Regions from separate parts of the Anaerofustis butyriciformans genome, predicted to be linked through region 1. Evidence: riboswitches for the same ligand, from Rfam matches in the RefSeq annotation. Region 1 holds a riboswitch; the other holds the start of a gene.
What was found. Region 1 has a riboswitch for FMN ahead of V2W16_RS03145 (ECF transporter S component). Riboswitches for the same ligand answer to the same signal wherever they lie in the genome.
Positions count from the first base shown of each region.

Region 1 (12,679 bases):
GGTATCGGTGAAAAAGCTAATAGCGCTACTGAAGCTATGCAACATTCATATGATAATGATGTTACTGATGAATTTGTTCTTCCTACAATCGTTTGTGAAGATGCAAAAATTTCTAAGAATGACAGCGTAATATTCTTTAACTTCAGACCTGACAGAGCAAGACAAATCACAAGAGCTTTAGTTGAAGATGATTTTGACGGCTTTGATAGAGAAGAAGATTTGAATTTAACTTTTGTTACATTCACAAATTATGATGCAAGCTTTAAAAACGTATTAATCGCATTTAAACCACAAGTTATTACAAATACTTTAGGTGAATACTTAAGTAATAACGGATACACTCAACTTAGAATTGCCGAAACAGAAAAATATGCTCATGTAACATATTTCTTTAACGGTGGTGTTGAAACAGAATATAAAGGTGAAGACAGAGTTTTAGTTTCTTCTCCAAAAGTTGCAACATATGACTTAAAACCTGAAATGAGTGCATACGAAGTAAAAGATAAACTTGTTGATTTAATTAACAATAAAGATTACGATTTTATTGCAGTAAACTTTGCAAATTGTGACATGGTTGGTCATACAGGTATATTCGATGCGGCTGTAGCTGCCGTTGAAGCTGTTGATAAATGTGTTGGTGAAGTTATGGAAGCTGCTGAAAATAATGATTACAATGTTATTATTACAGCTGACCATGGTAACGCTGAATTAATGTTTGAAGATGGAAAACCATTCACAGCTCATACAACAAATAAAGTTGAATGTATAGTTGAAAGCAAATTAATTAAAGGAGTAAAAGACGATGCTGCTTTATGTGATGTTGCTCCAACAATACTTGACTTAATGGATATTGAACAACCTGAAGAAATGACAGGTAAATCTTTTGTTGAAAAATAAGAGAATTAAAAAAGAGGCTTTGCCTCTTTTTTTTGTTTTATAAAATATATTTAAGCTAAATTTATTAATTTAATATTTTTTTCTTTTGCATAATTTATTGTATAAGAAGTTCCTCCTGTGTTTTTTGTTTTATAGGTAATACATACACTGCTATTATCAATTAAAAGTCTGTTTCTATCCAAAATACAACTTTTATCTTTGTAATATTCTGATGTATATACAACTTTATCACTTTGCTTTTTTATAAATTCATATATATTTTTATCTGCTTTATTCCAGTATTTTGATTGGTCTTTACAAGGCAGAACCATTATTAATTTAATATGAGGGTATTTTCTTCTTAAATTTAAAACTTCTATTGCTGCCATTGTATCAAATCCTAAAGCACCTCCGGCAGCAAAAAAACGATATCCTTTATTTATAAGTTTTTCTAATTCTTCAATTAATTTTATTCTTATTTCTTCTTCTTTATCAGCGGGGATATTTCTATGTCCGCTAAAACAACAGGTTTTTGATTTCATGCCTTTTCCGTCCTTTCGTAAAATATATTTATATTGTACCGTTTTAAACGGTAATAATCAATAAAAATAGATAATTTAAATAGTAATATTATATATTTTTAACGTCTATAATACAAAAGAGGTTAAATTATGGACAAAAATTTTATAAGTAAAAGAATAACAGAATTAAGAATAAAGAAAAATGTATCAGAATATAGAATGAGTACTGATTTGGGACATAGTAAAGGATATATTCAAAGTATTGCTTCTGGTAGAACATTACCTTCTATGACAGAATTTTTATATATTTGTGACTATCTTGGAGTAACACCAAGTGTATTTTTTGATGAAAAAATAAAAGAACCAATTTTATATAATGATATAAATAAATATTTGTCCATGATGAATGAAGATGATTTAAAAATAATATTGGATATATGTAAAAGAATGAATAATGAAGCATAATAAAATAAAGGATTATTACATGAATACAGTAGAAGCCGTTAAATTTAGAATATTACAATTATGTGATGAAAGAAATATATCAGTAAATAAATTGGCAAATATAAGTGCAATTCCTCCGTCATCATTAAAAAGTATTTTGTATGGAAGAAGTAAAAATCCTACAATTATTACAATAAAAATGATATGTGATGGACTTGATATAACTTTAGCACAATTTTTTGATACAAAAGAGTTTAATAGTTTAGAGCAGGAATTGAAGTAGAAAAAATAATATGTTTAATTAAATAAAATCTTATAGTACAAAATAGAATAATTATGGTGATAACATGTTTAAAAATGAGTTTGCAGATAGATTATCAAAGCTAAGGTTAGAAAAAGGTGTTTCAGCAAGATATATGAGTTTATCCTTAGGTCAAAATCCAGGTTATATTAATAATATTGAAAATGGGAAAGCTCTTCCGTCTATGTCTGTTTTCTTTTCTATTTGTGATTTTTTAAATATTTCTCCAAGTGAATTTTTTGATATAGAAAATGATAATCCAGAAAAAATTGGTGAAGTAGTTGATGATTTGAAGAAATTAAATAAAGAACAATTAGATAATATTGCAAAATTAATTAAAGGTTTAATCTAAAAAAAGAGTTAGATCTCTTTTTTTATTGAATAAATTTGAAGATATTGAACATTATTTTTTTTTGTGTTATTCTTGTATGAGCAAAATTAAAAAAATTTAAGGTATTTTATGAAGAAGACAAAACAACAGATACATGATAATATGTCTAAAATAAAGAATAAGGATACAAAAATAGAACTAATATTAAGAAAAGAGTTATGGGGTAGGGGATTAAGGTATCAAAAAAATGTTAATTCGATTTTGGGTAAACCTGATATAGTATTCAAAGGTAAAAAAATAGCAGTTTTTTGTGATAGTGAATTCTGGCATGGTTTTGATTGGGAAAACAAAAAAAATGATTTTAAAAATAATCAGAAATTTTGGATTTCTAAAATTGAAAAAAATATACAAAGAGATAAATATGTTACGGAGAAACTAGAAAAAGAAGGTTGGATAGTTTTACGTTTTTGGGGTAAAGAAATATCAAAAAACGTAAAGCAATGTGCAGATATTATAGAGTGGACGTTAAAAAATGGAAGAGATTAAATATAAATCAATAGATTTGTTTGCAGGAATAGGTGGAATAAGGTTAGGCTTTGAAAGAGCATTTAAAGAAAGTATAGAAACTGTTTTTGTATCAGAATGGGATGAATATGCACAAAAAACTTATAAATCAAATTTTAAAGATAATTTTAATATAGCTGGAGATATTACAAAAATTGATGAATCAAGTATACCTGCTTTTGACATTTGCCTTGCAGGTTTTCCTTGTCAAGCCTTTAGTATGGCTGGGAAAAGAATGGGATTTAATGATGATTATAAAGGAATGTGCAGAGGTACATTATTTTTGGATGTTGCTAGAATATGTGAATTTCATAAGCCGAAAGTTATTTTTTGTGAAAATGTAAAAGGATTATTACATCACGATCGTGGGAAAACATTAAAAGTCATTTTAAAAACATTTGAAGATTTAGGTTATAAAGTATTTTATGATATATTAAATAGTAAGGACTTTGGTGTGCCTCAAAATAGAGAAAGGATTTATATTGTTGCTTTCAGGAATGATATTTCTCCTATTAACTTTAAATTTCCGTTACCTACAGATAACACAAAAGTAATTTATGATATTATGGAAGAAAAAAAAGTATCAGTTAAATATTATTTAAGTGATGTTTATTTAGAAACTTTAAGAAAGCATAAAGCAAGACATGAAGCAAAGGGAAATGGTTTTGGATATCAAATAAGAGAAAAAACTGATATTGCCGGAGCAATTGTTTGTGGAGGAATGGGAAGAGAGAGAAACTTAATTGTTGATGAGAGACAAACAAGTAAAATTCCAGTAACACACATAAAAGGTAATGTAAACGACGAATTTATCAGAAGAATGACTCCTAGAGAATGGGCAAGACTTCAAGGCTTTCCAGATGATTTTGTGTTACCATTGGCAGATGTACATTTATATAAACAGCTTGGAAACAGTGTTACCGTAAATGTTATTGAGGAAATTGCAAAAAAAATAATAGAGGTTTTAAATTGAAAGAAGAATTAAAAGGAAATAAAGGGGAATGGTCAGAAGTTTACACTTTTTTGTATTTGATGTCAAAAGGTAGATTATATGGTGCCGATTGTGATTTGAACAGAATAGATGATGTGTTTTATGAAGTTATTAAAATTATAAGAGATGAAAAAGATGGTACATTATTTTTTATTGTAGATGAAAATAAAAAGATTATAGAAGTCTTTAGTAGTGACAGAAAATATATATGCACATTAAATATGTCTGATATTGGTGAGAAAGCAAAATATTTGTTAGAAACGATAATTAATCAAAATAATACTGGTACATTTTCAGTTCCTGAAATAACTGATTTTTTAAATAAAATACATTGTTTTAAATTAAAGGCGCCATCTAAAGATAAATCTGATATTACGATAAAAGTACATGATTTTCATACAGGAATAAATCCAACTTTGGGCTTTAGTATAAAGTCAAGATTAGGGAAAGCGTCAACGCTTTTAAATGCGGGGAAAAATACTAATTTTATTTATAAATTAAATGGTGATTTTACTGATGAAGATATGAATAAAGTAAACTCTATGTTTCATATAAAGAAAACTAAAAAAGGCGAAAAAAACGAAATAGCAATTGGAGAACGATTAAGATATATTTTATCGAAAGATGTTCAATTAAAATATTTTGATATTTCTGGTAAAAATTTTAAAAATAATCTTATTTTAATTGATACAATGTTGCCGAGTATTATTTCAAATAGGCTGCTAGAGTATTATTCTACAGGAGTAAGTAATATAAAAATATTATTAGATAAAATTATAGAAGAAAATCCATTAAATTTTGATTTGTCAGAAAATCATCCTTTTTATAGTTATAAATTTAAAAAATTTATAACTGAATCCGCATTAGGTATGTTACCTGGGAAAGTTTGGACGGGTAAGGCAGATGCAACAGGTGGATATATTATAGTAAAAGAAGATGGAGATGTTCTTTGTTATCATTTATACAATAGAAACGAATTTGAAGAATACCTTTTAAATAATATAAAATTTGAAAAAGCAAGTGCAAAAAGACATAATTTTGCGGAAGTGTATAAAAAAAATAATGAATACTACATAAACTTAAATCTCCAAATAAGATTTATAAAATAACCGCAAAATTGTGGTTATTTTTTTAATTTCTTGAGTCTAATAATATAAATTTTATGGTATAAATTTCATTTTAAAGAGAAAAATATTTACAAAAAGGAGGAGTAAATATTTTGGAAAATACAAAAATAAATGATATTTATGCCAGAGAGATTTTGGATTCAAGGTCTAATCCTACCGTTGAAGTTGATGTAGTTCTTGAAGATGGTTCTATTGGTAGGGCTGCTGTTCCTTCAGGTGCTTCAACGGGTGAGTTTGAGGCTGTTGAGCTTAGAGATAAAGATGAAAATAGATATGTAGGTAATGGTGTATTAAAAGCGGTAGAAAATGTAAATCATTATATTAAAGCGCATTTAATAGGAATGAATGCTGCTTATCAAGATGATATTGACGCTGCATTATGTAAAATAGATGGTAGTAAGAATAAAGGAAATATTGGTGCAAATGCAATTTTGGGCGTTTCTCTTGCTTGTGCCGATGCAGTAAGCAAATCTTTAAAACTTCCTTTATATAGTTATATAGGGCAGTTATCTAATAATGATGCGACATTACTTCCGGTTCCTATGATGAATATTTTAAACGGTGGAAAACACGCAAACAATAATTTAGATGTTCAAGAATTTATGATACTTCCTCATAGTGCAGATACTTTTAAAGATGCTTTAAGAATGGGCAGTGAAATCTATCACAAATTAAGAGGCATTTTAATAGAGAAGATGATGAGTGTTTCTGTTGGTGATGAAGGAGGATTTGCCCCTGATGTAGATAGTGCGGAAGAAGCTATTATGCTTATAATGAAAGCTATTGAAAATGCAGGGTATAAACCGGGAGATGATGTATATATAGCTCTTGATATGGCAAGCAGTGAGCTTTATGATAAAAAGCTTGATTCGTATTTTTATGAAATAAAAGAAAGAAAATACGGCGAGATGATAGCATATTATGAAAAACTTACCAGTAAATATCCTATCATATCTATTGAAGATGGTATATCAGAAGATGATTTTGAAAGCTGGAAATTCTTAAGTGACAGACTTAATAACAGCGTTCAGCTTGTTGGAGATGATTTGTTTGTAACCAATAAAGAAAGACTTAAAAAAGGTATTGATATGGGGGTTGCAAACTCTATATTAATAAAATTAAATCAAATAGGAACATTAAGCGAAACTTTAGAAACTATGAATTTAGCAAGAAAAAATAATTATACAACGGTTGTATCTCATAGGTCAGGTGAAACGGAAGATACTTTTATTGCTGATTTGGCTGTTGGTTTTAATGCAGGACAAATAAAAACAGGAGCACCTTGCAGAAGTGAAAGAGTTGCTAAATATAACAGACTTTTAAGAATTGAAGAAGAGTTAAAGGGTAAGGCAAGATATATCGGTAAAGATGTTTTTACTAATATAAGATTAAAATAAAAAAAGCAGTTGTAACTGCTTTTTTTTACTTCTCTAAATAGGGTTATATTATAGTTCTTGTAGGTTGATACAAAATATTTTACTTGCATATATTTCCCAAAATGAATTTTAGAATGGTTTTACCTAGGTTTTGGTAAATTAATTAATTCTTCCCAATTATATCTTTTAAGATATAAAAATGTATATTTGAAACACTGAGAGGAGATTTAATAAAAAACAAATATTTAAAAAAGTATTTATATTTAGAGCATTATTAGTTATAGGGTCCTTTATTATAAAATTAGTTATGGTATATTGCTATAATATAACTTCTTAAATACTTTTGTGAAACTTATTATAAAGGGTAAGTGTGAAATAAGTTTGTTAAAATGTGAATATTTGATTATATTGTATCTAAAAAATAAGTGGTAAAAATAAAAAATAAAATGAACTTAATATGAAAAAAGAATACGCTTAGCGTATTCTTCTATCCTTTTAAACCATCGGCTTGTCTTTGCATATTTTCTACTACTATGTCGTGTATGTCGCCAAGAGAGTTGCAATATTTTAATACATCCCATGGCTCATTTGTATGAAAGTGTATTTTTATTAATTTTTCATCTCCGACTGCAAGCAGGCAGTCTCCTTTAAAGTTATTTGTTATATAATCATGGATTTCATCTTCGTCTAAATTTTCTCCGGCAATAAGAAGCTGTGTATCAAATTTGAATTCTATCATAAATTTTCCTCCTTTTATTTAAGGGCTTTTATAATTTGTTTAGTCCTATTTTATATTTTGATTATATAATATAAATTTTATATTTACAATAATCTAAAAAAGAGTTATACTTATTTAGTAATGAATTTATTTATTGGTGTAATCCTCCAATTATTCTTATAAATAAATTATTATAGAAAATTGAATATTGAAGAATTTATCTTCAGGGCAAGGTGTAATTCCTGACCGCCAGTAAAGTCTGGGAGCGAAAGCTGATATGGTGTGATTCCATAACCGACGGTATAGTCCGGATGAAAGAAGATATGATAATTAATGCCCTGTTATTTTAGTATAACAGGCATTTTTTAAATTCACCTCATATCTATAATAAGGAGAATAATGGAAAACTTAACAACAAATCAAACAACAAACTCAAAAATCAGTACAAGGGTAATGGTATGTACGGCTATGTTAGCTGCTGTATCATTCTTACTCGCTTTTTTAGAAGTACCAATGCTTTTATCACCATCTTTTGCAAGAATGGATTTATCTGACCTTCCTGCATTAATCGGTGCATTTGCTTTTGGACCTATGGCTGGTGTTGTAATTGAACTAATTAAAAACGGACTTCAAGTATTTTCAACACAAACAGCCGGAATAGGGGAACTTGCAAATTTTGCAATGGGTGCTTCTTTTGTTTTTACTGCAGGATTAATTTACAAAAGAAATAAAACAAAGAAAACTGCTTTAATTGCTTGTATTATTGCAAGTGTAGTAATGGGAGCAGTTGCAGGATTACTTAATTATTTTGTTTTACTTCCTATGTATAGTGCATTTATGCCAATTGATCAGGTTATTGCTTCTTTTGGAGAAATAATACCTTTCATTCAGACTAAATTTGAAGTAATTTTATTTAGTGCAATTCCTGCAAATATTATTAAAGGTCTGATTATTTCATTATTTGCTATGCTTATTTATAAAGGGGTAAGTCCTATATTAAAAGGAGAAAAGTAAAAAATGGAAAAAGCCAAAGATTATTTATCATTTTTGGTAGATGAAGTTCATTCTACGGTTTTTGCAACAGTAGATAAAAACGGAGAACCTGAAACGAGCATTATAGATTTAATGCTTTATGATGAAGACAGTGTTTATTTCTTAACAGCAAAAGGAAAGCCTTTTTATGATAGACTTATGGATAAAAAGGTAGTTTCCATATCTGCAATGAAAGGAATGGATACAATGTCTACAAAAGCCATTATGATGAAAGCTAAAGTAATGAATATAGGTAGAGATAAACTCGATGAAATATTTGAGAAAAATACTTATATGAATGAAATTTATACAAGTGAAGAAAGTAAAATGGCTCTTGAAGTATTCAAGGTATACGATATGGAGGGCGAATATCTTGATATGTCACAACAACCCATTTTAAGAAAAACATTTTCAATTGGAGGGGGAAATGTTAGAAAAGCAAGTTATCATATAAATGGAGATTGTATAGGGTGTGGGAAGTGTTTTGAGGTATGTTCCTTTAAAGCGATAAAGAAAGGAAATCCTTATAAAATAATTGATAACTATTGTTTTGAATGTGGAAATTGTTATAGTGTTTGTCCTGTAAATGCTGTTGATAAAAATAATTAGGACTTATGAATTTTTAAATTCAATTAATATTACATAGTTAAAATAAAAAAGACACTTAAGTGTCTTTTTTATTTTGATAAAAGTTTCTTTTCAATTTTATTTTTATTTTTTAAATAATATAAAATCCCTGTAATATCGGCAAGCGCCCAACCAATAGGCACGCTCATCCATATACCTTTTACTCCTATAAATGAAATAGAAGATAAAGTATAAGCAAGGAAGACTCTGCTTCCAAGAGAAATAATTGTTAAAATAACGGACATTAAAGGTTTTTCTATTGCTCTGTAAATACCATAAAGTAGGAACAAACATCCTATTCCTATATAAAAAGCACCTTCAATTCTTAAGTATTCTATTCCTGCATTTATAATTGCTGTTTCATTTGCATTTACAAATATCATCATTAATTGTTTTGCAAATACAAAAACTATAAAGGAAATAATTAAACAGAAAATGCTTGATAAAGCAATTGCACTTTTTATTCCTTTTTTTATTCTCTCAGTTTCTTTTGCTCCGTAATTTTGAGCTATAAATGTTGAAAATGCATTACCGAAATCTTGAACCGGCATATAAGCAAAGGAGTCTATTTTTACAGCAGCGGCAAAGGCTGCCATTATTGTAGCACCAAAAGAATTAACTAAACCTTGTACCATTAAAATTCCAAAATTCATTATAGATTGTTGTATACAAGTTAAGAAGGAAAACTTAAATATTTCATTTAAAATATTTTTATTCCATTTCATATATTTCTTTTTGAATCTAAAATCAGGGAATTTAAAAAGTGTATATATTGTTATTCCAAGACCTGAGATGTACTGAGAAAATACTGTGGCTATGGCTGCTCCTTCTACTCCCATATTTAGAGTTATTACAAAGAATAAATCAAGTATAATATTAATAATTGCAGATATCCCAAGAAATACAAGAGGAATGATTGAATTCCCTACTGCTCTAAGTACACAAGCATAATAGTTGTAAAGGAAAGTTGCCGTTATTCCAAAGAAAATAATAAAAGTATAACTTTTCATTATCATAAAAATATTTTCCGGAATATTTAAAAAATATAGTATTTGATCAATAAAAATGAAAACTAAAATATTTAATATAATTGTTATTAAAAGAATTAATGAAAAAGAAACAAATAAACTTTCTTTTAATTTTTCTTCATTTTTTTCTCCATATCTTATGGAAAAAACTGCACCGCTACCCATACATAAACCCAAAAGAATTGATGCAATAAAAACCATCAATGTATAGGCAGAACCTACTGCCGCAAGAGCATTCGTTCCGATAAATTTTCCTACAATTAATGTATCTGCTATGTTATATAGTTGTTGCAAAAGATTTCCAATTATCATCGGAAATGCAAATAATAATATTTTTTTTGTGATGTTTCCTTTTGTTAAATCAAGCTGCATATGTTTTGCCTTTTGTTTTTTTATTAATGATATATCTATATTGTAAATTTGTCAATTTGATGTATTATTGTATTAATAAAATATTGTTTAAATACACTGTTTTAATGGTTGTATAATTGACTTTGATAACATATTTTGATATACTTTTTTGTTAGGTAAAGGTATTTTTTTACCGTGATAAAAGGAGGAAATAACAATGATAAAAGTAACATTTCCGGATGGAAACATTAAAGAATTTGAAAACGGCGTAAGTGTATTAGATGTAGCTGAAAGTATTTCTCCTGCACTTAAAAGAGATGTTTTATGCGCTAAAGTAAATGATGAGATTGTGGATATAAGAACCACTTTAGATAAAGACGTTAGCATTGTATTTTATAAATTTGATGATTTAGACGGCAAAAAAGCATTTTGGCATACTACAAGCCATATCTTAGCTCAAGCAGTTAAAAGAATATATGGCGATAAAGTAAAACTTGCAATTGGACCAAGTATAGATAATGGTTTCTATTATGATTTCGATACAGAAACACCGCTTCTTGAAAGTGATCTTGAAAAAATAGAAGCAGAAATGAAAAAAATCGTAAAAGAAAATATTTCAATTGAAAAATACGTTTTACCAAGACAAGAAGCTATTGATTTTGAAAAGGAACAAAAAGAAGATTATAAAGTTGAATTAATTGAAGATTTACCTGAAGACAGCATTATATCTTTCTATAAACAAGGAGACTTTACAGACCTTTGTGCAGGTCCTCATCTACTTAATACAAAACCTGTAAAAGCAATTAAACTTTTATCTATTACAGGTGCTTACTGGAGAGGGGACAGCAACAAAAAGATGCTTCAAAGAATTTACGGTATTTCTTTCCCTAAAGCAAAAATGCTTGAAGAATATTTAGAAATGCTTGAAGAAGCAAAGAAAAGAGATCATAGAAAAATTGGTAAAGATATGGACTTATTCATGATTTGTGAAGAAGGTCCGGGATTTCCTTTCTTCCTTCCAAAAGGAATGGTTATAAGAAATGAACTTGAAAACTTCTGGAGAAAAGAACATAGAAAAAGAGGATATGAAGAAATTAAAACTCCTCTTATCTTAAATGAAGATTTATGGCATACATCAGGTCACTGGGATCATTATAAAGACAATATGTACTTTACTCAAATTGACGGAAACGATTATGCAATAAAACCAATGAACTGCCCTGGTTCAATGCTTGTATATAAAAGAAAAATGTATTCATACAGAGATTTACCTTTAAGAATAGGTGAACTTGGACAAGTACATCGTCATGAACTTTCAGGTGCACTTCACGGACTTATGAGAGTTAGAACATTTACTCAAGATGATGCTCATATCTTTATGTTACCTGAACAAATTAAAGATGAAGTTATTGGCGTAATTGATTTTATCGATTATGTATACAATATGTTTGGATTTAAGTATCATGTAGAATTATCTACACGTCCAGATGATTCAATGGGTTCTGATGAAGATTGGAACATGGCAACAGAAGCTTTAAGAGAAGCTATGGAAGCAAAAGGAATGGATTATGTTGTAAATGAAGGAGACGGTGCATTCTATGGACCAAAACTTGACTTCCACTTGGAAGACTGTCTTGGAAGAACATGGCAATGTGGTACAATCCAACTTGATTTCCAAATGCCTCAAAGATTTGACCTTACATATGTAGGTCATGATGGGGAAAAACACAGACCTGTAATGATTCACAGAGTAATCTTCGGTTCAATCGAAAGATTTATTGGTATCTTAACAGAACACTTTGCAGGTGCATTCCCACTTTGGTTAGCTCCTGTTCAAGTTAAATTAATTCCTATTACAGACAGAAACCTTGAATATGTAAAAGGAATTAAAGATAAATTGGAAGAAAAAGGCATTAGATGCGAAATTGATGATAGAAGCGAAAAAATGGGATATAAAATCAGAGAAGCTCAACTTGAAAAAGTTCCTTATATGTTAATTGCAGGAGATAGAGATATGGAAGGTAACGTTGTTTCTGTTCGTGCAAGAAAAGATGGTGAAAATTTAGGAGCAATGAGCGTTGATGAATTTATTGAAAAAGCTTTAAATGAAATAAATACAAAAGTACTTTAAAAAAAACACCCTTTGGGGTGTTTTTTTTAATTAAAATATTTACCGTTTGGTTTATTATACTTATATTTTTTATAGTGCTTATGACATATTATGTAGTATAAAATATATCCGATTACAGCGCTTATTGTATTAAATATCACATCATCAATATCAGCAACACGGCTTACTAAAAAGAAAAATTGCATTATCTCAATAAATAGTGTTATAAAAAATGCACTTTTTACAGTTCTTTTAAAAGTTATTCTTCCTGGAAAAGTTAAA
Region 1 is NZ_JAYFFH010000001.1:645,269-657,947, reverse strand. It holds gene gpmI (2,3-bisphosphoglycerate-independent phosphoglycerate mutase) at 1-897, shown strand, start outside; gene V2W16_RS03190 (SLOG family protein) at 948-1,418, opposite strand; gene V2W16_RS03185 (helix-turn-helix domain-containing protein) at 1,548-1,862, shown strand; gene V2W16_RS03180 (helix-turn-helix domain-containing protein) at 1,882-2,124, shown strand; gene V2W16_RS03175 (helix-turn-helix domain-containing protein) at 2,189-2,494, shown strand; gene V2W16_RS03170 (very short patch repair endonuclease) at 2,603-3,019, shown strand; gene V2W16_RS03165 (DNA cytosine methyltransferase) at 3,006-4,010, shown strand; gene V2W16_RS03160 (HpaII family restriction endonuclease) at 4,007-5,137, shown strand; gene eno (phosphopyruvate hydratase) at 5,245-6,552, shown strand; gene V2W16_RS03150 (kinase to dihydroxyacetone kinase) at 7,019-7,270, opposite strand; FMN riboswitch at 7,465-7,576, shown strand; gene V2W16_RS03145 (ECF transporter S component) at 7,649-8,263, shown strand; gene V2W16_RS03140 (4Fe-4S binding protein) at 8,267-8,890, shown strand; gene V2W16_RS03135 (MATE family efflux transporter) at 8,959-10,308, opposite strand; gene thrS (threonine--tRNA ligase) at 10,505-12,418, shown strand; gene V2W16_RS03125 (VanZ family protein) at 12,445-12,679, opposite strand, start outside.

Region 2 (12,679 bases), on a different contig from region 1:
ACAAAGGAATAGGTAGTGATTTAATAAATTATTCAATAAAAAAAGCAAAAGAAATGGGATATAAAGCAATTATAATATATGGAAATCCTCTTTTATACCATAGGTTCGGTTTTACACTTGCTTTAAAATTCGATATAAAAACCGAAGACGGTAAAAACGACGTTCCTCTTTTGGCTTTAGAACTTGAAAAAGATTATCTTAGTGATGTAAAAGATTTTAGATTTGTTGAAAGTGAAGATTTTAATATAAACGAAAATGACTTTATAGAATTTGAAAAAAATTTCCCTTACAAAGAGAAAAAAGAAACTTATTCTCAAAAAGAATTTGAAATACTAAGCAGTTTAATGTGGTAAAAAGAAAGGAGCATAATGGATTTAAGCAATATTATAACACAAATGATTGTTTTGTTTTTGGTAATGACTTTAGGATATATCTTAGAAAAAATAGGGTATATGGATAAACATGTATCAAGTAAGTTAAATATACTGATTTTAAATGTAACAACCCCGTGTTTGATTCTATCATCCGTAACAACTGGCGAAATATCATATAATAAAAGCACTGTTTTTCTTATTTTACTTATTGCTTTTTTAATGTATTTAATACTTCCTTTTATAGCAATATTATTAAATAAAATATTAAAAATAGAAAAAGAAAATTTTGGACTTTATATGTTTATGACAATATTTTCTAATATTGGATTTATGGGATATCCTGTAACAAAAACAATATTCGGAGAAAGTGCCGTATTTCTATGTAGCCTTTTTAATATGGTATTCGGCATATTTGTTTACAGCCTCGGAATTTATCTATTTAATATGGATAGTAAAGAAAAAACAAAATTTGATTTCAAAAAAGTCATAAACCCGGGAATGATATCAAGCGTTCTTGCAATAATTATTTTTATATTTTCTATAAATATTCCATCTTTCTTAAGCTCAACTTTTGAAATGGTAGGGAGTATAACAAGTCCTCTTGCAATGATTTTAATAGGCTGTTCATTAGCAAGAATTCCTGTAAAAGAAATATTTAACGAATATAAATTATATCCTTATACAATAATAAAACAAGTATTAATTCCATTAGCTTCAATGTTTATTTTAAAACATGTTATTACAAATCCATTAATTTTAGGACTTACCATAATAGTAATGGCAATGCCTGTTGGAAACATAACCGTAATGTTTGCAGGTAAATATGAAGGAAACGCTGCTCTTGCATCAAAAGGAGTATTTATAACAACTATATGCTCCTTTATTACAATTCCGATTCTTTGCTACATATTATAAAAGACCGAGAAATCTCGGTCTTTTTTATTCATATATTTCTTTTAATTTATCAACTATATCGTAAGCAACTTGATTTATTGATTGACTTCCGGCAACAAGAACAAAATCCCCCGGCTTAGCATTTTCTACAATATAATCTCTTATATCTGAAAATTCACTTATTACTCTTGAAGGTATGCCGTATTTTTCAACTACTTTTTCGGCTATATCTTCAGAATATATATTCCATTCGTTATCTTCTCTGTCTGAGTAAATATCGTTTAATATAAGCTCGTCTGCACCTTTCATTGCATCTACAAACTCATCAAATAAAAGGAATGTTCTTGAATAAGTATGAGGTTGGAATATTACGAATAATTTTTTATGTTCATAATTTTTACAAGCATCAATAGTAACTTTAAGTTCTGTTGGATGATGAGCATAATCTTCTATTACAGTAATATTGTTTACAACTCCTCTTTTTTCAAATCTTCTTTTTGCACCCATAAATTCTTTAAAACTGTCATTTACGATTTTTTTGTCAATCATAAAGAAATCTGAAACTGCAACAACGCTTAAAGCATTAAGTACGTTGTGTTCTCCCGGTATATTAAGTTCAAAGTGATAATAAAATTCACCGTTTTTATATACATCAAATCTTGGTTTTCCAAGTTCGTTATATGTTATATTTTTAGCAACAAAGTCATTATTTTCTGAAAGACCAACTTTAACTATTTTACATTCAAGTCCGTCTAAAATATCAAGAACGTTTTTATCATCTCCGTTTACAACAAGTAAACCGTCTTTTGGAGTAATTTTTGCAAACTTTTTAAATGATTCTTTTATTTGTTCTATACCACCTGTAAAATAATCAAGATGATCTCTTTCTATATTTTGTATTGTTCCTACAAAATGTCTTGAATGAAGGAAACTGTCTACGAATTCACATGCTTCTATTACAAAATAGTCGCTGTCCCCAACTCTTGAGTTTCCGTTTATTTTTCTTAAAGTTCCTCCTATTGAAATTGAAGGATCAAGATTTGCATTTAAAAATACCAAAGACATAAGGGAAGATGTTGTTGTTTTTCCATGAGTTCCGCTTACAGCTACGGTTTTTTTATAATATTTACTTATAAGTCCAAGGAAAATTGAACGTTCTATTTCAAGAATACCTTTATTTTTTCCCTCAACTCTTTCAGGATTATTTTCTCTGATTGCAGCAGAATAAACTATTAAATCTATATCGTCGGTTATATTTTCTTTATTATGTCCTATAATAACTTTAATTCCGTTCTTTTCTAATTTTTCGGTATAAACACAAAGTCTCATATCTGAACCTAAAACTTCTTTACCGTTTATTTTTGACATTAAAGCAAGACCAGACATACTGGTTCCGCCTATTCCAATAAAATATATCTTTTTTATATTTTCTAAATCTATATTCATTTTTTCACCGCCGTATTGTTTTTATATAAACTTTAACACTTATTTATTTCATTATATGCTTATTATATACTTAATATATTTTACTATCTTTCAATGATTTTTACAATATTTATTTATATTATAATTATATTAAAAAAATCGGCAAATATTTAAAGTAAAAACATCATGTTGAAAAATTATGAAATCCTTTATTCATAGGTATGTAATCGTTATTGCAATTCTTAAATTTATAATGTATAATATATTTAACAGAATAAAGGGAGGAAAGACAAATGCAAATCACAGACATTAGGGTAAGAAAGACATATGACGAAGGAAAGATGAAAGCGATCGTATCTGTTACTTTTGATGATCAATTCGTAATTCATGACATCAAAATAATTGAAGGAGACAATGGGGTATTTATTGCTATGCCTAGTAGAAAAATGCCTAATGGTGAATTCAAAGATATTGCACATCCGATAAACCTTGAAACAAGAGTCGAAATGCAAAACAAAGTTTTGGAAGCTTATGAGGATAAACTAAAAGAGCTGGCCGAAGAAGCAGAATAATTATTAAGAACGAATGCCCCTGTTTAAGGGGCTTTTTTATATAAAAAAAATTAAAGCCTCTCGTTTTGAGAGGCTAAATGGATTCATTAAGTAAAGATTTTATTATTATTTCTATTTTGTTGTATTTACTCTTGCACTATCAGGTCTTGTCTTTATAAAGTTACTGATAGGTTTATATACAATAAAAGTTATTATGCAGTTAATACCGGCTTTTAAAATATTAAAAGGTATTACCGCAACAGGAAGTGATGCTTTTACAGCTTCTAATGGCATACCGTAAAAATTAGTTGTAATTACCAAGTTTGCCGGAATCATAACAAGAACCATTGCTATAGCTCCAAGAACAAGCCCTAATACAGCACCTTTTCTTGTTTTGTTTTTACTGTATACAAATCCTGCAACTCCTACAAGTGCGCTGCTTGAGATTATGTGCATCAAAGCACCTACCCAGCCGTTCATAGCACTTACGGTTAGTGCTTGTATACAGCTTGAAATTATAACGGATATTATTCCTGTTACAGGTCCGAACATTAAACCAATAATAAGAAGTGGAACATCCATTGGTTCATATTCAAGCCATGCAGCCGATGGCATAATTGGAAATCGTACAATAAGCATTAATACGATTGACAATGCAATAAGCATTGAAACTGTTACAAGTCTTCTAGTGTCTTTCATTTTTTTTATACCTCCTTAAAATTTAAGGTATACATAAAAAAATAGTAATCACCCTTCAGGAAATTACTAAAAAAAATACTTTATGTATCCTCTCTCATCCGGACTTTACCGTCGGTAAAGGAATTTCACCTTTTCAGCTTTCGCTCGCAGACTATAACTGCCGGTAGGGAATTTCACCCAACCCTGAAGATTGTTCACCTTATATTATAATATTTTTTTCAAAAAGTCAACATAAAGTCGCCATAGGTTACTTTTTAAATTTAATAAAATCATGTAAAATAGAAAAAAGAAATTTGATTTTGGCTAAATTTAATTTATGTAATATTAATAAACGGAGGTGAATAAAATGCAACTTAGGGAAGCTATAAATAAAAAAATAATGACGCTATGTGAAGAAAGCGGATATTCCATAAATTCACTTGCAAACATGGCAGGTATTCCTCCTACTACTCTTTACAGTATGTTCGATGGAAAATGTAAAAACCCGGGAATAAAGACAATTAAAATCTTATGTGACTTTTTTGAAATAAGCATAAGGGATTTCTTTAATGGTGAATTATTTAATGATATAGACAAAGGTTTTGAATAATCATTTATATTTTAATTATCAATAAAAAAGAAGAGAATATATTCTCTTCTTTTTTATGTATTAAGAAAAATGTAAGTTACTATTTGCTTGCTGCGTCAATTTCATCAAACATAGCTTGTGTTCTTGAAATACCAAGTCTTGAACAACCAGCTTTTAAGAATGCTTCAGCATCAGCAACTGTTGAAATACCGCCGGCAGCTTTAATTTGAACTCTTGTTGTATCGATATTTGCTTTCATGATTGCGATATCTTCAAGTGTAGCACCACCTGATGAGAAACCTGTAGATGTTTTAACAAATCCAGCACCAGCATCAGAACAAATTCTTGAAGCTTTTGCGATTTCATCTTTTGTTAATAAGCAGTTTTCTAAGATAACTTTGATATTAGCAGGAGAAGCATTTACTACTGCATGAACATCGTTAAATACTGTATCATAATCACCTGATTTTAAAGCTGAAACGTTAAGTACGATATCAACTTCTGTTGCACCCATGTTGTATACTCTTTGAGTATCAGCAACTTTTGATTCTGTAAGTTCTGCACCGTTTGGGAAACCAACACATGCACATACTGCTGTTTCAGAACCTTTTAGAATATCATAAGCCATTTTTACTCTTGATGGAGTAACACATACAGTTCTACATTTCCATTCTTTTGCGAATTGGATTCCTTTTCTTACTTCATCATAAGTTAATTGTGGTTTTAATAAAGAGTGGTCATTTACTCTTGCTAATTCGTATTTTGTTAACATATTAATTTTCTCCTTAAATTTTATTTATATTTTATTTTAATTAAAAACTATTTTCCAGGTTCGTAACCATCTTGTGTAATTACGATTTTGTTAAAGAATTCTTTTCTTTCAATTAATTCAAATGCATCTTTTACATCATCAACTTTAAATCTATGAGAAATAATTGATGTTAAGTCAAGTAAACCTTTCTTAGCAGCATCTATTGTTGCACAGAATTCTTCATATTCAGGTGTAAAGTTATAGCACCAAGAACCTTTTATTGTAAGTTCTTTTCTTAAAATACATTTATCATAAGATTTATCAAGAACATTTACATCTCCGTGTGGAGTACCTATACATGTAAATGTACCGTGTTTCTTTAAGCATTGTATTGCTTGGTTAAATGTTATTGGAGAACCTGCTGCTTCTATACATACTTCAGGACCATCTTCACCAGTATATTCTTTAATTTTTGCAACAACTTCTTCATTTGTCATATTTAATGAGTTAATTGTATAAGTAGCGCCTACTTTCTTTATTAAGTCAAGTTTTTCATCTTTAATATCAACTGCGATTACCATTCTTGCTCCGCAGATGTTTGCCCATTGAACCATATAGTATCCAACAGGACCTGTACCAAATACTACAACTGCATCGTTAACTTTGATACCGGCTCTTAAAGCACCGTGTAGTGAAATAACAGCAGGGTCGATTTGGCAAATCATATCCCAACTAAAGTCATCAGGACATACATAACATTGTGTAGCTTTTACTGCAACGTATTGACCAAAACCTCCGTCACTTCTTGAACCTGTGTAGCCGTATGTATCACATAAATTTATATTACCATTTAAGCAGTCTTTACATTTTCCGCATCCTGTCATAGGGTTTACGTCAACTCTTTGACCTACTTTTAATTCTTCTCTTAAGTCAAGGTCTTTTACACCTTTACCGATTTCAACTATTTCACCACCGAATTCATGACCTAGTGTTGTAGGGAAGTGATATGTACCTGTTGAGAAAACTCTACCTAAGTCAGAACCACATATACCTGCACAGTATACTCTAAGTAATACTTCGTCATCTTTTATTTGTGGAATATCCACTTCGTCACATCTTATGTCGTTGATAGCATGAAGTCTGCCAGCTTTCATTTTGCCTTGCATTTTTTTTCCTCCTAAGAAACTTAAAAATATTTATATTTTATTGACATCACTTAATTGATATGTTAATATTTATTTGTTCATATGAACACTTTAAATGCTCATATGTTCAATTTCAACCGTATTATATAATAAAAGATTTTATATGTCAACCACTTTTATAATTTTAGGAGAAAAAAATGTTAGATAATAATACCCTTTCAAAAATAGCAAAAATGTACTATCTTGACGGCATGACCCAAAAGCAAATAGGGGACAGCATGGGTATTTCAAGAATAGGAATATCAAGAGCACTTAAAAGATGTATAGATGAAGGAATAGTCGAAATAAAAATAAAAGAGTTTACTCCTTTAAACGATTTGGAGGAAGCATTAAAAAATAAATATCCTAATGTAGACTTTAAAGTTGTTCCATATTTTAAAGACAGTAAAAAATTAACTCGTTCTCTTGCAGACGGTGCCGGTGAAGAGTTAAAAGATATGGTAAAAAAATATAATAATATAGGTATAGGCTGGGGAAACACTTTAAGTCATATTAATATTGAAAGTGACATAAAATACCCTGAAAAAACTTTTGTTTCTCTTCTTGGAGGATACGGAAATGTATCAATAGACCGTCATTCAAATCAAATTACCGCAAAAATAGGTGAAGTATTCGGCAGTAAAGCAATGGTGCTTCTTGCGCCTTCCATAGTAGACAATAAAAAATTTAAAGACATAATAATAAATGAAGGTTCAATAAAAGAAGTATTCGATATGTATAAAAAATTAGACTGCGTTATAACATCTCTTGGTAATCCTGCAGACGACAATGCAACAATACATAAATCAGGATACTTTAAAGATGAAGATTTAAAAGAATTAAAACAAAGAGATATATGCTGCGATATTGTTTCTTCAATATTCCTAGATAGAGACGGTAACGAAGGAGCTTTAGATATACTTGACAGAATCATAGGAATAAGCTGTGACGTTTATAAAAAAGTACCTTACAAAGTAGCTGTTGCAGGTGGAGAAAGCAAAATGTTCGCAATTTATCTTGCAGTTAAAAGCGGATATGTTAATAAATTAATAACAGATGAAAATACGGCAAACTATCTTCTAAATAAATAAAAAAAGAGATTAATTAATCTCTTTTTTTATTTCAATATAAGTTTTATAAAAATCATATATTTTATTTTCTTCCCTTGCAGAAGCTAAAAATCTGCTTATAATATACCCTGTTTCGTATTTTTTCTGCACTTTTTATAAAAGACTATTAAGGTTATTTGGATAATCTTTTACTACTTCTTCTTTCATCAAACAAACGGCATATTTATTGTTATTTTTCTGCCATATAATATCGTTATTATTTTTAGGCTTTATTACGGTTATTCCCCTTTGTTCTTTATCGGTAGCATTTGAATGTTGAACTCTGGAATATAAATATGGATTTTTTATATACATTTTTATTTTTTCTTTTTGTGTAAGTTCAAATGATACAATACACTCAGTATCTATATCAGCAATTATATAATCCTTATCCTTTAATTCATTTATTATATTTAAAGCTTTTTGATGTTGTTTTAATCTTTGTATTTGTCTATTAATTAAAGCTTTTTGATTTTCAAGTTCTTTTAAATGTTCACTACAAAAAAACTCTTGTTCTATAATATTTTTATTTTTTTAATTTAAAATATCTTTTAAAGGAATTCCCAAATTTTTATAAAAAACAATATCGGAAATTTTCATTAAATCAGGAAGGGAATATTCCCTGTAATTATTATCTTCTTTTCTTGGAGACAATAACCCCTTCTTTTCCCAAAATCTAAGTGTTGAAGTTGGAATATTAAAAAATTTAGATATATCTCCTATTGAAAAAACATCTTTCATTTTTATTCTCCTAAAAGTTTTAATATATTTTATCATAAAAACCATTGACCTTAAACTATGTTTAAACTTTATAATTTACTTCGAGGTGAAAAAATGAAAAATATTTTAATGTTTAAGGATGTAAAAAATATAAATTTCTATAAGGTTTTAAAATTTATAATACCAACATATCTTACTGCTTTATTTACTACTTTATATACAATAGTAGACGGTATATACGTTTCACAATATGTAGGAACAAATGCACTTGCTGCAATAAACATAGTATATCCAATAGTTAATTTATTAACCGGAATTGCAATGATGTTTGCAGTAGGAGGAAGTTCTCTTTCTTCTATATATCTTGGAAAAAACGACAAAACAAAAGCAAATCAAATGTTTCAATTTTGTATTGTTTCAAGCTTAATAATAGGAATTATTATTTCCTGGGTAATACTTCTTTATTTATCGGATATATTAGTTTTTCTCGGTGCAACAAGTATAACGTTAGATTACTGTGAAATATATATAAAAATTTGGCTGTTTGGAACAATAGCCATTATGCTTAAAGAAATCTTTGTTTATTTTATAAGAATTGACGGAAACCCAAAAATAAGTTTTATAGTTTCGGCATCTGGAGGTATTTTAAATATTATTCTCGATTATATATTTGTAGGTAAAATGTCACTTGGAATTTTTGGGGCAGGAATAGCAACAATACTTGGACTTATCCTTTCAATGATTTTGGGAATAATTTATTTTATAAAATATAGTAATAATATAAAATTTAAAATAGAAAAAATAAAATTAAACTTTCTACCTCCTTGCATTGTAAATGGTTCTTCTGAATTTATAAATCAGCTTGCAATAGCAATTACAACTGTTGTTTTTAATAAAACAGCTCTTACATATGCGGGAGATGACGGTGTTGCTGCTGTTTCTATAATAATGTACGTACAATTTATTTTCCTTGGTATTTATACCGGATATTCAATGGGTATATCTCCGCTTCTTGGTTATAATTATGGAAATAAAAATAAAGACGTACTTATTAAACTGGAAAAATATTCATATAGATTTTTTAGCATTATACCAAGTGTTTTATATATAATATCTTTTATATTTGCTCCTTTGGCAGTATCATTTTTTGCAACAAAAGGAACAAATGTATACAACTTAGGTGTAATGGGAATGAGAATATATTCCATAGGATACTTTTTCTCGGGACTTAGTATTTTTACGGCAGTAAGACTTACTTCCTATGCAAAAGGTCAATACTCAGCGGTTATAACCTCTCTTAGATCCTTTATACTTTTAATACTGTTTTTAAAAATTCTTCCTTTATTCTTTGATTTAAACGGAATGTGGATGGCTGTTCCTTTTGCTGAAATAACAACTTTTATTATTACGTTGATTTTAATATTTAAAACTAAAAAAATACCAAGACAAATATAAAAAAATCATGCATAAGCATGATTTTTTATTTTAATTTATATCGTTGAAATTTTGTAAATATCTGCATTATTGACGTAATAATGATTATTCCAAAAGATATAGCCGCAGCTTCTTTCATTACAAGAGAAAAATAATATATAAATTTATCCATATTGCCCGTTACCAGATTATACATTGTATAGTATAAATCTCCTCCGGGAATTAAAGGTATCAGTATTGGAACCAAAAGAACAATAACGGGAGTTTTTATTTTTCTTGCTAAAATTTCCGAAAATAAAGAGAGTATGGTTGTTGTTATAAAAAGAGTTGTAACTTTACTTCCGTTAAAACTAAAGAAAAACAAATAACAAATCCAGCCTATGGCAGAACCAATACCTATAATAGAAAGTTTATCTCTTTTTATATTAAATAAAATCGCAAAACCAAGAGAACCTATAACCGCCATAATTATCTGTATAATACCTTGTAACATTTTAACCTCCTATAGGAATTAATATAAAAGCAAAACCCATTGCAATAGCTATTGCCTTTAAAATTGATTCCAAAACTCCAAGAAGACCGGAAATAATATCCCCGTTTATCATATCTCTTAATGAAGATGTAAGAGTAAGTCCGGGAATAAGAAGCATAATATTTCCTATAATAATCTTGTCTATATTTTCACCTATACCTATACTATTTAAAACAACAGCACAAAGAGCGGTTATTAGTGAAGAAAGAAGGCTGGTTACAAAATTGTTTATTTTTAATTTGTTTAATGAATTAACCGTAAAATACATTACTCCTCCGGTTATCATAGAAGCAATACTATCCATTAAACTTCCACCGAAAAATACTGAAAAAGCACCTGAGACAAAAACATAAGAAAGAAATATAAGTTTTTTATTGTATTTATTAGTATTCCTTATTTTATCTATTTCTTTTTTTAACTCATTCATGCTTAATGTTTTTACACATATGTCTCTGGATAGCTGGTTTACGTATTCAACTTGTTCGAGGTTTGTTTCATATTTTTTTATTCTTCTTGTTTGAGTAATTATATTACTATCTGAAAATTTAACAGTCAGAATAATAGTAGAAGTTATTGTAAAAATATCTACTTTTTGTAATAAATAAGCTTTTCCTATTCTGTTTAAAGTATCTTCAACCCTGCTTACTTCAGCTCCAGAAGTAAGCAGTATCTCACCCAAATCCAACATATATGAAACAAGTTTTTCTTCTTGCATTTTAAATCCTTTCGATATTTATTGGGTTATTATATTATATTAATTTTTAATATGTTTTTGTATATTAATTAAAAAATTTTACATATAAATTATCTTTATTAATATAATTTTTTCTTAAAGTTTTAATATAAATTTTTTATATTAAAAACTAATATAAATTATACTCTTATTATAAAGTATATATTATCCTTTCTAATTTTTTATTTTTCGACCTTATATATTTCCTATAATTGTCAATAATATATAAAAAATAGATTTAGAGGTATTATTATGAATTCATTATGGGAAAACACCGTTAACTTACCGATGTATGAAGAATTAAATAAAAACATAAATGTAGATGTTGCAATAATAGGGGGAGGAATATCAGGAATTCTTACTGCTTATAAGTTAAAAAAACAAGGAATAAAAGCAGTTATTTTTGAAAAAGACAGAATATGTCAAAAAACTACGGCTTATACAACGGGAAAAATTACTCTTGCACACTCACTTATATATGAAGAACTTATAAGTAATTTTGGTACTTATAAAGCAAGGGAGTATGCATATTTAAATAAAAAAGCAATAGAAGAATATGAGAATATAATAAAAGAGGAAAACATAGAGTGCGATTTTGAAAAATGCAATGCTTATTTATATACAAAAGAAGATGAAAATAAATTAATAAAAGAATATAATGCCCTTTTAAAATGTGATATAGAATGTGAATATATAAATGAAAGCTTACTTCCTTTAAAATTTAAAGGTGCCATTAAATATAAAAAACAAGCAAAATTCAATCCATTTAAATTTATAAAACACATATTAAAAGACCTTACTATATACGAAAATACTTTTATAGAAGAAGTAAAAGCCAAAAGAAAAACTCTTTTTACAGACAGCGGATACAAAATAAAAGCAAATAAAATAATATTTGCATGTTCTTTTCCTTTTTTAAATGTTCCGGGATATTATTTTTTAAGAATGCACCAAGAACTTTCATACTTTTTAATTTTAAAAAATACAAAAAAATTAAAAGATATATATTTAAATGTGGATGAAAAAGGATACTCTTTTAGAGGTTACGACGATATATTATTATTTGGAGGAGAAAAACACAGAAGCGGAGAAAACAAAACAGGTGAAAAATATCAAAATTTAAGAGATGAAATAAAAAAACTATATCCTGGATTTGAAGAAATAGGACATTATGCAAGTGAAGATTGTATGACTATTGATAAAGTACCCTATATAGGTTTGTTTTCAAAAGCATTTAAAGATGTTTATGTAATTACAGGTTTTAATAAATGGGGTATGACGTCTTCAATGGTTGCCGCAAATATAATAAGCGATATGATACTTAAGGGATTTGATTATAAAGATAGTATATTTTCTCCCGAAAGGTTTGATACAAAAGGAATAAAAAAATCAATACTTAAAGAAGGTCCTTATTCAATAAAAGGAATAGGAAAAGAATTTTTAAATATTCCAGATACTACACTTAAGTCTCTTCCGTTAGGTCATGGAGGAATAGTAGAATATAAAGGAGAAAAAGTAGGAGTATATAAAGACGAAGAAGGAAACTGTTATATAGTTCCAAGCAAATGTCCTCATTTAAACTGCGAACTTTCGTGGAATCCTGATGAAAAAACATGGGACTGTCCATGTCACGGTTCAAGATTTGATTATATGGGAAATATTATTTATTCTCCAAGTATTTATGATTTAGAATGTATAGAAAAAA
Region 2 is NZ_JAYFFH010000002.1:167,865-180,543, forward strand. It holds gene V2W16_RS04245 (GNAT family N-acetyltransferase) at 1-353, shown strand, start outside; gene V2W16_RS04250 (AEC family transporter) at 369-1,289, shown strand; gene murC (UDP-N-acetylmuramate--L-alanine ligase) at 1,314-2,714, opposite strand; gene spoVG (septation regulator SpoVG) at 2,987-3,265, shown strand; gene V2W16_RS04265 (ECF transporter S component) at 3,377-3,943, opposite strand; FMN riboswitch at 4,026-4,138, opposite strand; gene V2W16_RS04270 (helix-turn-helix domain-containing protein) at 4,290-4,532, shown strand; gene deoC (deoxyribose-phosphate aldolase) at 4,612-5,283, opposite strand; gene V2W16_RS04280 (galactitol-1-phosphate 5-dehydrogenase) at 5,331-6,428, opposite strand; gene V2W16_RS04285 (sugar-binding transcriptional regulator) at 6,605-7,537, shown strand; gene V2W16_RS04290 (hypothetical protein) at 7,670-7,870, opposite strand; gene V2W16_RS04295 (MerR family transcriptional regulator) at 8,090-8,296, opposite strand; gene V2W16_RS04300 (MATE family efflux transporter) at 8,390-9,730, shown strand; gene V2W16_RS04305 (threonine/serine exporter family protein) at 9,756-10,202, opposite strand; gene V2W16_RS04310 (threonine/serine exporter family protein) at 10,204-10,956, opposite strand; gene V2W16_RS04315 (FAD-dependent oxidoreductase) at 11,227-12,679, shown strand, end outside.
Region 2: another riboswitch for FMN. It lies ahead of V2W16_RS04265 (ECF transporter S component); the one in region 1 lies ahead of V2W16_RS03145 (ECF transporter S component).